2 linked regions of the Parabacteroides chongii genome follow. The protein of the gene in region 1 interacts with the protein of each later gene in a pairwise test. Links are inferred from orthologs where the notes say so. Each region holds a gene or a part of one and is shown in the gene's direction. Other genes may lie near its edges.

What was found.
Region 2: the proteins of ndk (region 1) and ung interact in binary tests that used the Escherichia coli proteins (3 or more experiments, as listed by UniProt). The link is inferred for Parabacteroides chongii from one-to-one orthologs.

The regions. Positions count from the first base shown.
Region 1 is NZ_CP120849.1:5,584,070-5,591,231, forward strand. Bases 2,614-5,376 are described here. They hold ndk (nucleoside-diphosphate kinase), read left to right. Parts: upstream 2,614-3,645; coding sequence 3,646-4,107; downstream 4,108-5,376. Other genes in these bases: P3L47_RS21470 (master DNA invertase Mpi family serine-type recombinase), read left to right, coding at 2,614-3,027; P3L47_RS21480 (DUF4494 domain-containing protein), read left to right, coding at 4,393-4,902; P3L47_RS21485 (YggS family pyridoxal phosphate-dependent enzyme), read left to right, coding at 4,899-5,376. Also shown: P3L47_RS21465 (bifunctional fucokinase/fucose-1-phosphate guanylyltransferase), read right to left, coding at 1-2,145; more of P3L47_RS21470, read left to right, coding at 2,425-2,613; more of P3L47_RS21485, read left to right, coding at 5,377-5,567; P3L47_RS21490 (dihydroorotate dehydrogenase-like protein), read left to right, coding at 5,590-6,567; P3L47_RS21495 (MarR family winged helix-turn-helix transcriptional regulator), read left to right, coding at 6,725-7,090; P3L47_RS21500 (CoA-disulfide reductase), read left to right, coding at 7,156-7,162. UniProt on the Escherichia coli protein: Major role in the synthesis of nucleoside triphosphates other than ATP. The ATP gamma phosphate is transferred to the NDP beta phosphate via a ping-pong mechanism, using a phosphorylated active-site intermediate.
Region 2 is NZ_CP120849.1:2,688,262-2,695,540, reverse strand. The notes cover bases 96-2,975. They hold ung (uracil-DNA glycosylase), read left to right. Parts: upstream 96-1,144; coding sequence 1,145-1,807; downstream 1,808-2,975. Other genes in these bases: P3L47_RS10050 (putative LPS assembly protein LptD), read right to left, coding at 1,808-2,975; asnA (aspartate--ammonia ligase), read left to right, coding at 96-1,058. Also shown: more of asnA, read left to right, coding at 21-95; more of P3L47_RS10050, read right to left, coding at 2,976-4,540; P3L47_RS10045 (HDIG domain-containing metalloprotein), read right to left, coding at 4,673-5,215; P3L47_RS10040 (hypothetical protein), read right to left, coding at 5,301-5,483; P3L47_RS10035 (exo-beta-N-acetylmuramidase NamZ family protein), read left to right, coding at 5,638-6,849; P3L47_RS10030 (sensor histidine kinase), read left to right, coding at 6,996-7,279. UniProt on the Escherichia coli protein: Excises uracil residues from the DNA which can arise as a result of misincorporation of dUMP residues by DNA polymerase or due to deamination of cytosine.

The DNA.
Region 1 (7,162 bases):
ACTGGTCCCGAGTCCCGATCCAGCCGGAATAGCAGCCAGTAAAGTAACTTCCAATCCACTACCAAAACTTTTTAACTGATCTTCCAATGAAGAGTGATGCGTTGCAGAAAATTCAGGGATAAAGCCGGCTAGAGACAAAGCCGCTTTCGGGATAGAGAAAGGAGAACCGATCTTTTTATAATCACGCAATTCATCCCAGGTAGAAACAACTTCCATCGCCCCCAGGTCGATAGAACGCAAGATGATCTTATATTCTTTCGAAGGCTTTACATATACCTGCAAAGGTGGTTGACCGTTCAACTCGATGGCTACATTAACCACATTCCCTCCGGCGTACATGCAATAAGGAGGAGTATCAGTCCATCCACCAGCCAGGTCGATGCGGACCGGACTTCGCCCCCACACAATTTGGTCACGATATACATTCAGATAAGGAGATTGCTTTTCTCCGGATACGGAACTGATCAATCCTTCTCGTAATAAAGAAAAAGCTTGCTGTTGCTCTCCCTCATACGGTTTCCCTTCCAATTGTAATACACGAGCTCGGAACATCCGGTTATGTATCTGTTTCATCAATGGTGTTTCAGTAGGAAGTACATCCGGCAAATCAAGATTTCCTCCAACAAACTCGCGAGCAGCATCTGCCAGGTCCAACTGGTAGAATACGCTTTTCTCGTGATTGGCTGCCAACATAGGCCAATTGGCATAACGGAATTTCTCACGCTGAACAAAGAGTCTGCTCAGATTAGCACGATCGGATAATTCATTTGCCGACATTTTCTCCGACGACTGCCATATATCCCTGCCACTTTCCAGTTCCGGTTCAGAAACCATCCACCGCATAACCAAGCCCAATTCTTCGATACTTTTACATACCGGGAATAATGCAGCATTCTGTAAGTCAGCGAAAACCTCCAATAGGATACCTCTATCCTCTGCCCACTTAGCAACAGGATATCCCATAAAGACTGTCTTCTCATCAGTCGATGCTCCTTTAAACGGATCATTGAATCCATACGGACGAGCCACCCAGTCCTGTTCTCCGACAGGTACAACATCAAGACAAACACCGGACGGGATATCCAATGTCCAATCGTTTTCAGGAATTCCGGTTATAATATGTCGGTTATCCAGCTTCCAGTGCTTACCTATATAGCTGTTCTCAATCCATAACTCCGAATTCGCGGCAGTCAGGATGATATTAATCGATGCATTCTGCACAAACATGGCAGGATGAGGTTTAACCTTCCGGTGCATGATAGCCCGCTGATCGCGGACCAGATTCTGCACAGCCAGCGTCGAAGAGATCAGTTCGCGGCTCGTCCCATAATGATAAAACTCCCCTCCCTCCAAAGGAAGGATAGCCACACTCAACCGGTTCAACTCTTCATCGGGAATACGGGGATGTTCACCCAAAGCCAGTCCGAATTCGGAATAGAGGTCGTATGATTTCATGGTCTTTCCATCGGCTGTATACGAGTGTTTCATCAGCAACTCCATAGCCCGGTCACTTAGTAACCACACGCCTATATCCATTAGAAAAAGATGGGTCTGGGCCAACTGCCCCAGATCGGTCAGAGACGGCTTCTGAAGCATAAAGTCAAGCTTATCGGGTGCCTGCCTGTTCGACACAAACACGCCATGATTGGTTGCCAAAGCCGGATCGACCCATAGCCCGTAACAAACGACATCCACATCCGGAATATCCTGCAACAGTTCACTATTTCGTATATATACATCCCCACTGGCAATCAGTGTATGGAGCGATTCAGGAGCTTTCTCAATAATCTCCTCATAAAGGGGAAGCTGCAAAGACAATAGATTTTGTGATAACTTCTGCCCCCTCGCCCACCGAAAGACAGGAATTGGTGTCAATATTTTTCCGGAAGGAGCATACCCCGGTAAACGCCGGCTCTGCCCACCGGCATGTAGCAATATCCTTTTCTCCTTTGCCAACCATTCTTTCACAGGGAGACTAGATGCCTCTTTCTGCCGACACGCTTCAATCAGCCAGGTAGTTCCTCCTCCGGATCCCAAACGGGCACCTACCGGATCTGAAGTACAAAACCACTCATCCACATCTGTTTTTGTTATTCTGTGGAAACTGTTTACCAAATTGGGAGGCAATGATAATAATTTCTTCATATTTATATATGTATCAGGAAATGATGAAATCAATTCCATCCAATTAATCTAATCTTTGTTACAAAAGTAGTTTTTCCTTCCATTTCGATTACATGGAAGTTAAATTTTAATTTAATTTTACCATTCAATATGCTATTGGTTTAAATTATTATATTCATATTTGTAGGGAAAAACAACTTACATATCCAGTTGACGATAAAAAACGTTGGTTTTTACTAATCACCCCCTCTCATTTAGTTTTCTAACGTATCTTTAGTTATTCATTTAATATTCAATTGTATGATATACGGTTATGTAAGAGTCAGTACAGATAAGCAAAGTACTGAAAATCAGCGATTTGAAATAGAAAAGTTCGCAAAAGCCAAAAGCATGCGTATTGATCGCTGGGTAGAAGAAACAATCAGTGGAACGACTGATGTCGCAGAACGGCAGCTTGGCCGTTTAATTAAACAAATTCGTAAGGGAGATATCCTGGTTACAACCGAGTTATCACGTTTAGGACGTAATCTGATGCAGGTTATGAGCTTTCTCCATCAATGCATGGAAAAAGACATTTTTGTGATTACGGTAAAGGAGCGCTATGAGTTGGGAAACAACATCAACAGCAAAATTTTGGCATTCGCTTTCAGCCTGAGTGCAGAGATCGAACGTAACCTGATTTCACAACGTACCAAAGAGGCATTAGCCAGAAAAAAGAAAGAAGGTACAAAGCTGGGACGTCCTAAAGGAGGAAAATCTGAACTGTACAAACTTTCCGGTAAGGAAAGCATGATTCGAAAGCTCCTGGAGGAAAAGAAAACCAAGCTGTACATTAGTAAAAAATTAGGTGTAAACAGACAAACTCTAAGGGATTTTATGAAAATGAATCCGGAATTGGACTGATTATAGAAATATTAAGTTTTTTGTCATCCGAAGAGTATATGCCTAAATTGTTAAACAATGCAATCCTAGTAAATGAATTCTAAGCTAAATTGTTTATTTATAGTTGTTTGTTCTAAATACACGGGAAACGCCGGTATTGAAATTTCCAATATTAATACTGTTTGTGTTCTACGGGAATATTTTACCCACAATTACACACTAATTTCCAGCCATTTAGCATCAACTATCAATCTGTATAAAATTAATTTACAATGATTTACGCATTAAAGGCAGATATACGGATAATCTTCGGTCAAGGCAGATGTTTTTTGATAATAAATCAGAGATTGTAAAAATTACACCAAGAGAAAAAAATCAAGGAATAAACAAAATGGATATAGGCATCCTGTTTAAAAAATGAAAAAGATGATTCCATAGCGCAGCAAGAAATTAAAAGGACAAAGACTCCATATCTTACTTTAGTAAAGAATTAGTTGTGTATAGAGAAAACATGACTTTTCTATCTCTTTTTTACACATTATTATACTATAAATTAAGTAATAGTGAATAAATATACTATCTTTGGAATAATTAGCGTAAAGTGGAATATTCGTTGAACCTTATAAAAAGAAATTCAAAATGGAAAGAACACTTGTAATATTGAAACCATGCACTATTCAGCGAGGTTTGATCGGTGAAATCATTGCTCGTTTCGAAAAAAAAGGATTGATCCTTGAAGGTATGAAAATGACCTGGTTAACAGATGAAATTTTGAGCGAACATTACGCTCACCTAAAAGAAAGGCCTTTTTTCCAAAGAGTTAAAGATGCAATGGCAGTATGTCCTGTCGTTGTTTGTTGCTGGAAAGGAGTCGATGCCGTAAATGTAGTACGCACGTTGGCAGGCGCTACCAATGGTAGAAACGCTGCTCCCGGTACTATTCGCGGGGACTATAGCATGAGTGTACAGGAAAATATCGTACATGCTTCCGACTCACAGGAGACGGCTGCCATCGAATTAAAAAGATTCTTCAATGATGACGAATTATTTAATTATGAGACAAAAAACCTGCTCAGCCTTTACGCAAATGACGAATTCTGAGAAATAAAACAAAACAAAAAGCCGGAAAAAAGAAATTTCATACTCTTTTCCGGCTTTTCTATTTCAGATATCTCATCCTATCCTCCCGGACCGGATGAACAACCTCATTACTAATCTAAAAATCTAATACCATGAAAAACACACTATATCATATAAACAAGCCCTTTGCATGAAATGTTTCCAAATAAATAAAGAAATTCATTGCAGTTGTATTATTCCCGAATTGGACCTATATTTGTACTGTATTTTAAACATGAGTACAGACAAAAATTAAAAGAAAACAATATGCATAGTTGGTTTGAATGTAAAGTCTCCTTTGAAAAAGTACTGGAGAACGGAATGCAAAAGAAAGTAACAGAACCTTACCTGGTCGATGCCCTCTCCTTTACGGAAGCAGAAGCACGTATCATCGAAGAAATCCGCCCGTTCATTTCCGGCGAATTTACTGTTACAGACATTAAACGCGCACGCCTCTCTGAATTATTCTTCAACGAAAACGGCGACCGTTTCTACAAGATCAAGGTCTATTTCATCACGCTCGACGAGAAAAGCGGTGCTGAGAAAAAAACAGCAGCACAAATGCTTGCCCAGGCATGCACATTAAAAGAAGCCATCGCTGTATTGGAAGAAGGCATGAAAGGTACAATGGCCGATTACACGATCGCATCGGTTACGGAAACCATGCTGATGGATGTATTCCCATTCTCTGCCAGCGACGACAAAACACCTAAATCAGGAGAAGAACTGATTGCTGAACAGAAGAAACAGGCTGAAGACAAAGCACAGGAAGCATGAGCATCTCCCAAAATATAGTACAGCTAAAGGCATCGTTACCGGCAAACGTCACGCTGGTAGCCGTGTCTAAGTTTCATCCGGCAGCAGCATTGGAGGAAGCCTACAATGCTGGCCAGCGTGTCTTCGGCGAAAGCAGGGCACAGGAGCTGACGGCTAAACAAAAAGTACTACCGGGTGATATAGAATGGCATTTTATCGGTCCGCTGCAAAGCAATAAAGTGAAAGATATCGCACCTTTTATCCATACGATCCATAGCATCGATTCCCTTAAATTATTGCAGGAGGTAAACAAGCAAGCCTTAAAAAACAGCCGTATTATTCGTGTCTTGCTGGAAATACACGTTGCACAGGAAGAAACAAAACACGGACTGTCACCAGACGAATGCCGCGAACTTTTGCAAAACGAACAACTCGCCGAACTAAGGAATATTCAGATATGCGGATTGATGGGAATGGCGACCTATACAGATGATACAACGCTCATCGAACAGGAATTTCACACCTTGCATGAACTTTTCAGTGAATTAAAATCTATATATTTCAAAGGAAATGATAATTTTGCAGTGTTATCCATGGGAATGAGCCACGATTATCCGATTGCCATTCGTCAGGGTAGCACTATGATACGGGTTGGAACCAGTATTTTCGGCGAACGCGAGTACTAATTACATTAAAATTGAATCTGACATGATTGACATTAAAACCCAATACGCGGGACTAACACTTCGCAATCCTTTAATTGTAGGAAGTTCAGGTTTGACAAATAATCCTGAGCGAAACAAGGAATTCGAAAAAGCCGGTGCCGGAGCCATTGTTCTCAAATCTCTTTTTGAGGAACAAATCGAAATGCAGAGCGATTCGCTTATGCAGGACTCCGATTATCCGGAGGCCGCTGACTATATCCGCGGTTATGTAAAAGCAAACCAGGTAAACAACTACCTGGAACTGATCAAAAAGACTAAAGAACAGTGTACCATTCCTATCATTGCCAGCATCAACTGTTACAAGTCTGATGTATGGATTGATTTTGCCCGCCAGATAGAGTTGGCAGGAGCAGACGCTCTAGAACTGAATGTATTCTTCCTTGAAACGAGTTTGGAATACAACCCCGACGAGATACGCGACCTCTACGTCAATATCATCCGGAAAGTAAAGGAAACGATTTCAATACCTGTTATTATAAAGATCGGGAAAAATGTCGGAAATATCCCGGCACTGGTCAACACATTAAAGGTAAACGGAGCAGACGGTATCGTTATGTTCAACCGTTTCTACCAGCCGGATATCGACATTAATAATATGCAGATAGTATCCGGCAATGTGTTCAGCAACCACTCCGACCTAAGTGATACGATCCGTTGGACCGCAATTGTATCCGGAAAGGTACCCGGAATAAGCATTGCTTCTTCTACCGGTATTCATGACTGGGAAGACGTGATCAAATGCCTGTTGGCAGGAGCTTCAGCCGTACAGATGTGCAGCGCATTATATACACATGGCGGTGAAATCATTTCACAGGTACTTACCTGCATAGAAGAATGGATGCACCAGGCACACTATCAAAGCCTGTCACAATTCCAGGGTAAACTGAACTATGCCAACATTCCTAATCCGGCAATGTACGAGCGTTCACAGTTTATGAAATACTTCTCAAACAGAGACTAAATTCATCTTATAAAATAAAAATGGACAAGGTTGTGAAGCCTTGTCCATTTTTTTATCCCTTGATCATAGTCAAAAGCATTTTTAAAATATATTTTCCACTAAACACTATTTATATCTGAAATATTATTATATTTGCACCATCATTAAAGAAAACAAGATGGAAGCAATTTGCGTAATAAAGGACATCTATAAAACATTGTACCAATTTGAGAAAGCATTCTCGGAGGTACATGAGATCACAATCAATGAAGCCATGCTGCTTTGCTGCCTGAAAGACAACCAGGCAAAATCAGCCGGTACGATTTGTGATTATATCGGTTTATCGAATTCACGAGTATCCAAGGTTATTACTTCCGTCGAAAACAAAGGATTCATCCACCGTGCAATCAGTAAGGAAGATAAGCGGCAGATGTTCTTCTCTCTTACCCCGAAAGGCAAAGAGAAAGTTCAACAGATGATGAATGCCGAATTGCGTTTCGACAGTCTGTTCGATAAATTGCAGCAATGCATGAAAAAAGGGTAAAACCTTTTTTTATCAATATGTTTTCCATTGACAAATATGTATAATAAAAATAATATATCTACAACATGAAAT
Region 2 (7,279 bases), 2.9 Mb from region 1 along the record:
ACACAAAGCACAACAAGTATATGAGCTATTTAATTAAACCTGCGGGATATAAGGCTTTGCTAAACCTGTCGCAAACAGAGATGGGAATCAAGAAAATCAAAGACTTTTTCCAGCAAAACCTGTCTTCGGAGTTACGCCTGCGTCGTGTCACGGCACCTTTGTTCGTTCTTAAAGGGATGGGAATCAACGATGACCTGAACGGAACCGAACGAGCTGTCACATTTCCGATCAAAGACCTGAACGATTCCAAAGCCGAAATCGTACACTCTTTGGCGAAATGGAAACGCCTCACTTTAGCAGACTATAATATCGAAGAAGGGTACGGCATTTATACCGATATGAATGCCATCCGCTCTGACGAAGAACTGGGTAACCTGCATTCATTATACGTCGACCAGTGGGACTGGGAACGGGTGATGAGCCCCAAAGAACGCAATGTCGAATATCTGAAAGAGGTCGTACGACGTATATATGCAGCCATGGTGCGTACCGAATATCTGGTTTATGAGATGTTTCCGCAAATACGGCCGACACTTCCCCAGCATATTCATTTCATACATTCCGAGGATTTGTTGCAAAAATATCCTACCTTTACACCGAAAGAACGGGAAGACGCTATCGCCAAAGAATATGGCGCAGTCTTCATCATCGGTATCGGATGCAAGCTGAGCAACGGAGAGAAACATGACGGACGTGCTCCTGACTACGACGACTGGTCGACTGTAGCAGAAAACGGACAGGTAGGACTGAACGGTGACTTACTCGTTTGGGACGATGTATTGAACCGCTCGCTCGAACTTTCTTCAATGGGTATCCGTGTAGATAAGGAAGCGCTGGAACGTCAGCTGAAGCTCTCCAACGCTGAAGAAAAGAGAGAACTCTACTTCCACAAACGCCTGCTGAACGGTGAACTGCCTCAGAGTATCGGCGGCGGTATCGGACAAAGCCGTTTGTGTATGTTCTATCTGCGCAAAGCTCATATCGGTGAGATCCAGGCTAGTATCTGGCCGGAAGATATGCGTCAGGAAGCCCGTGCTGCAGGAATGCTATTAATTTAATTGAAAATTGAGAATTGAGAATTGAAAATACCCAAAAGCAACTCTCAATTCTCAATTTTCAATTCTCAATTTTCAATTATAAAGTTATGGACGTAAAGATCGAACAAAGCTGGAAAGAGCGGTTAGCCCCCGAATTTGAAAAAGATTATTTCAAAGAGTTAATCAACTTTGTAAAACAAGAATACAGCCACGGTGCTGTCTATCCTCCCGGACCATACATCTTTAATGCTTTCGAACATTGTCCTTTCGATAAAGTGAAAGTGGTCATTCTGGGACAAGACCCTTACCACGAACCCGGACAGGCACACGGCCTTTGCTTTTCCGTGCAGGACGGAACGCCTTATCCTCCTTCCCTGATCAATATTTTCAAAGAAATAGAAAGCGACCTAGGCAAACCCATGCCACCAAGCGGAAACCTTTTGCGTTGGGCAGACCAGGGTGTTCTGCTATTGAACGCCACCCTGACAGTCCGTGCACACCAGGCAGGCTCACATCAGAACCGGGGATGGGAAACATTTACCGATGCCGTGATCCGTACACTGGCAGAAGAGCGCAGCCACATCGTTTATATCCTTTGGGGCTCATATGCACAACGCAAAGGGGCGGTCATTAATGCTTCACGCAATCTGATATTGAAATCGGCACACCCTTCTCCCCTCTCCGCTTACCGGGGATTTTTCGGGAACAAACATTTCAGTAAAGCAAATGATTATTTGATAGCCACCGGGCAAGAACCGATAGAGTGGTAATTAATACCAGCTCTGTCCTTCCCGGGCAGAGCTACTCTGGTTATACTTCAAGTCTTTCAGCAGCGAAGAGCTTACCGCAATAGAGAATGTATATGATTTATAAGGCCCTACAGGTACAAAGCTTGCAGACATCTGGAAACAGTGCAAGTTACGTGTCACGTTACATGTCATGAACGAAATTTTGTTATTGTCAAAATCGTACGTGGCATTGAAATTAAAGCTCCAGTTCTTCGTCGGCTGAATATTTCCGTTAAAACTCAGGGCATGCGTCAGCTTATACTTATACTCTAACCGGTTAGGATCGAAATCACCGTAACGCAACTGCATACTGTAATTGAAAGAAAGGCTCCAGGGGATCTTCGAGATCAGATAACCGTCGGCATCATACTCACCGGTATCTTTCTTCTTGCCGCGCAAACGTCCGCCTTCAGACTTTCCTTCGCCATCCGGATTTTCTCCGTCCTGGTTTTCCGCAGTCAGATTTTCGAGTTCTCCGTCACCCACATTATCTTCCGGGATATTACTGTCCGTCTCACCTCCGAACCATTTCTTGAAGGTATCGTTATTGAAAGTATAAGAGAAGCTGGTTCCTGTCGAACGTAAACGCCCGATACCTTTACCGGCTTTCCAACGGGGAATATCCAGTCGAATCGGTTTTCCGTTCTTATCTGCACCATAGGTGTAGGTATCGAACTGCCCGTTCAGATTCAAGGTATAACTCTTCGAGAACTTCAAACGTAACCCGACAGACAAGTCACTCCACTTGAAAGAATCTGCCGCCATATTATAGCTCATGCCCAATGATAACTTGTCGATCAGACTGATCTTACGGAAACCGGTAGTATCCTTGTCTGATTTGATCTTCATTTCGACATTGTTATCCAACGAGAAGTTCAGGCTTCCCTGCTTTCCGCTAGGAATAGAACCGTTGTGGGCAAAAGGAGAATACACATAGTCGATCGGATCGCCATTGGTATCGATATACTGGTAATGATCATAGAACCCGAAAATACTGCTGCCAAAGTCAGGAGCGGCACTGATACTGATCGACGGTTCCATACGATGGCGAATCATCTGCACTTTATCTCCCAGGAAAGGTAGCGGTTTATAAGAACCATACAGTGTTGTAGATGCCGATAAAGATGCATTATAATTATAAATACGATAGAATCCGTAAGTCGTATCCCGATTTACCAGCTTGTTCAGCTGCGGGTCGAACTGTTGAGTGATCTTGCTGGTATACCAGCTTTCCTTGTAGTTGAACGAAGGAGAGATATTGATATACTTGAATGCCGTAAATGTAGCACTGACCGGAATGCTATGTTCAAAAGAGTTCTTCCAGTCTTTGATAAGGTTCGACTTGAACAGCTGATCTTCTTTTGTCGTGATGCTATTTCTGAAATATCCGGAGTAACTCATGGAGATCTTCTCATACCAGCGTTCTTTACCGACCGGATTCTTCCGCTTAAAGGGGAATATACGGCTCAAAGTAATGGTCAGGTCAGGCAATGTCATAGAGATCATCGAGTCCTTGGAATTTTGGTTCACGTTCATGGTTGCCGAAAGCGTCAACGGATTATTCGGAAAACGCTGTGTTATATTGATACTGGAACCTTTTGTATTGTTCGTCGTATTAGGGTTGTAGATACCATAGGCACTGTTACGGTCGAAGCTGGATGTCTGAAAATTGACACTAGCCGAGAAAGTCCGGTACGGATTGGCTTTCGGGTCCTGGCTGTGCGTCCAGTTCAACCGGAAGTCTTTCGACAAGCTATAGTCTGCCAATCCTTTATCCCCATACTTACTTACTTGGTAAGCTGCATTGAAATTCCCTGAAAAACGATATCGCTTCTTATAAGATGATTGCGCCTGAAGCCCCCAGGAACCTTTCGTATAGACCTCCCCCGTCACAGCCAAATCGATATAATCGCTCAGTGCGAAGTAATACCCACCATCACGCAGACCAAAACCCCGCTGGGAGTCGTCGGCATAGGTTGGCATGATCACACCCGACGAATAGGTACTCGAAAACGGGAAGAAACAGAAAGGCAAGCCGATCGGATACAAAGGAACATCTTCTATTACCATGTAAACCGGTCCGGTCACAATATTCTTTTTGGGACGGACCTTCGCCTTTGTCATCTGAATATAAAAGTGAGGATGATCGTGTTCATCGCAGGTAGTATACTTACCGCCCACCATATTCAGCACATCGTCGTCCATCTTCTTCGTGCGTCCGGCAGTAACAAAACCTTCCCCCTGCTGGGTGATCACATCCGTGATATATCCCTTCTTGGTATTGAAGTTATATCGCATCGTTTTAGATTCATACTCTTGATCCCCGTCTTTAAACAAGGGATAACCGAACTCTTCACCAATAGAGTCAAGACCGAATTTGGCAAACACCAGGCTGCTGTCCAGGCTCATCTCGATATTCTCCGCCTGCAGCCCGATCTGTTGGTATTTGACATCTCCTTCACCATACAGATATGCCCAGTTACCGGCTGTCATCACCATAGAGTCTTTTGCCTGATAAATAACCGGAGCATCCAGTCCTACCTGCTTAGACTGAGTAGAATCGGAAGCAAGGACCGTACTATCGGTGACAGCTGTCGCTATCGTATCCCCTATGACAGGCAATACGGTATCCCGCGGGGCAACCAGCTCCTGCGAATACATCATCAAAGCCCCGGTGAGGAAATATAATAGGATAAATAGCCCTCTGTGTCTCATTAATTAAGTTGACAGTTGACAGTTGACAGTTGACAGATAGGAGATGAAGCCACTGTCATCCGTCATCTGTCAACTGTCAACTGAATCGTTACAGCGTGCAAATGTATAATAAATTAATGAGCCCTTTAGCTTTTATTCCCCTAAAAAGAGTTTACACCAGTTATCAAAACGTATAACGGTCTCCTCTCCATACCTGGAAAGGCTCTGTTTTACTTTCTCAACCGGCTTTTCCTTATCCAGTTTTGTCTTACTGTAAAACTTATCGGCAAAACAGATGAGCTGCTCTTCCAACGATACCGGAACCATTACACGCGACGGAAGCGGAAGATGTCTTTCTTCTATCATTTCCGCCGTTATCCCGGTCCCTGTATGGCGTTCACAGACCAGTGCATGCCGGGGAAAACCTTCTTTACGCATCAGGTCGGCACCCAGATAGCCGTGACAAATATATTCGGCATCACCCAGGCAACCGATCTCCGGTGCATTGCAAAGAAAGATACCGATGTCGTGAAGCATGGCTGCTTCTTCAATGAAAGGAATGTCCAGATTCATTTCCGGATGCATACGTGCCAGGCTCAATGCTTTCTCCGTCACGCTCCGGCTATGGGTTACCAGGATATGGTAGGCATCCGATCCTGCCGGATAATATTTGGATATAATATCAATAGGATTCATTTTATCTACGCTTTATTTTTAACCGATCCGACTGCGAAGATACTGATATTTTATATTGGCTATCCATTATCCGGCCGATAAAATACTAACCTCTGCATCCGAGGCTGTTCAAATCCGGATTAATCTCCTTAACGGCATCTTTCACCTTTTTCTTTGTTACTTTACCTTCAGTAGACACCTGTTGTACCGGATACCGATCTTCTTTATGATCTAACACTAAAGCCTCGGTTTTCGCTTTTTCTTTGATTTTTGGAAGTCTTGTTGCCATATGATTATTCTTTTTGTTTGTAATAATCCAACACAAAAAGAAGCCTGATAGTTCAAGTCAAACATGTTAAATGTAAACACATTTAACCGTTTCATAGCTTCAATAAGGCGAACATTTGCTACTTTTGCAGGCAATAAACAGTTGGATACGGATTATGAAAACAGTTTTCAGGCTTACACTTTGGTTTATCGGCATATTACTCACAGCAGAACTGCAGGCGGCAACAACTCAGGGTGCTTTGGTTTTAGGGGCCGAACGTATGGATGTGATCACTCGCTTACTGAAAGACAAACAGGTCGGATTAGTCGTCAACCAGACCTCGATCCTGGAAAAACAACAGAAACATTTGCTGGACGCACTGGTAGACCAGGGTATCCGGGTAAAAAAAGTGTTTGCCCCCGAACATGGTTTCCGGGGAACCGCCGATGCAGGTGAAGAGGTAAAAGACAGTCGTGACTTTAAAACCGGTATTCCTATTGTTTCCATCTACGGTAAAAACAAAAAACCGACAGCCGAGCAGTTAAGCGGACTGGATGTGGTTGTATTCGATATTCAGGATGTAGGCGCACGTTTCTATACATATATAAGTACAATGCATTATGTCATGGAGGCGTGTGCTGAGAACGGCATTGAATTTCTTGTGCTCGACCGTCCGAATCCGAATGACTTCGTAGACGGTCCGGTGCGTCAGAAAGGCTTTGAATCGTTTGTCGGTGTCGACCCGATTCCATTGTTGCATGGTTTGACGGTCGGAGAGCTTGCCTGGATGATCAACAGCGAGGGCTGGCTCAAAAGCAATCCGGACAGCTGTAAGCTCCATATCGTCAAGATGGAAAACTGGCGGCATGGCGATCCTTACTGGTTACCGGTCAAGCCGTCTCCCAACCTGCCGAACGACCAGTCGATCCGGCTATATCCTTCTTTATGCTTTTTTGAAGCGACCAATATCAGTATCGGCCGAGGCACCTATTACCCGTTCCAGGTGATCGGATTTCCGGACCGAAAATATGGAGACTTTACTTTCACGCCCGTATCATTGCCCGGTTTCGACACGAATCCATTACAGAAAGACAAGGAGTGTTACGGTATCGATCTTCGGGAATATCCTTTCGAGGGAGGATTAACGCTGCATTTCTTCCTTGACTTCTACAATAAAGCCGGGAACGAACAAGCTTTCTTTTTCTCCCGCCCGCAATGGTTCGACCTGCTGGCCGGAACCAAGGAACTCCGTTATCAAATTGTCAGGGGATTATCGGAAGAAGAGATCCGTGACAGCTGGAAACCGGAACTGGACAAGTACAAGCAAATGAGAAAAAAGTACCTGCTGTATCCGGATTATCCGCAAAAAGTAACAAAGAGCCAATAACCGTTGATTTTATTTGGTTTTTAATTATCTTTGCTCACTCGTAACAAAGAATAGGACGACAGTGTTATGCCCTGATTATATTACATGCATAACACTGTTTATTATAATATTAAACTTACAGTGCAGGGTTAATAACGGAATACTCATTGAAACGTTTTTGGCACATATTGCTGTTCTTCTTTTTATTCGCTATTGGAATAAAAGGTTATATAGAGGCTGCCGGTAGCAACTCCCCCTATAAGGTGCTTATTATCCAGTCGTACACGGAAGACCTTATAAACTACTCCAGGTTTAGCGATCTGATTGCCCAAAAATTGAAGAAAAAAGATATCCTGGTAAATATGAAGACGTTCTTTCTGGATTGCGAACGTTACAATGAGCAGGAAGAAAACACCCGCATGTACCACTATTTAGATTCCATAAATAGTTG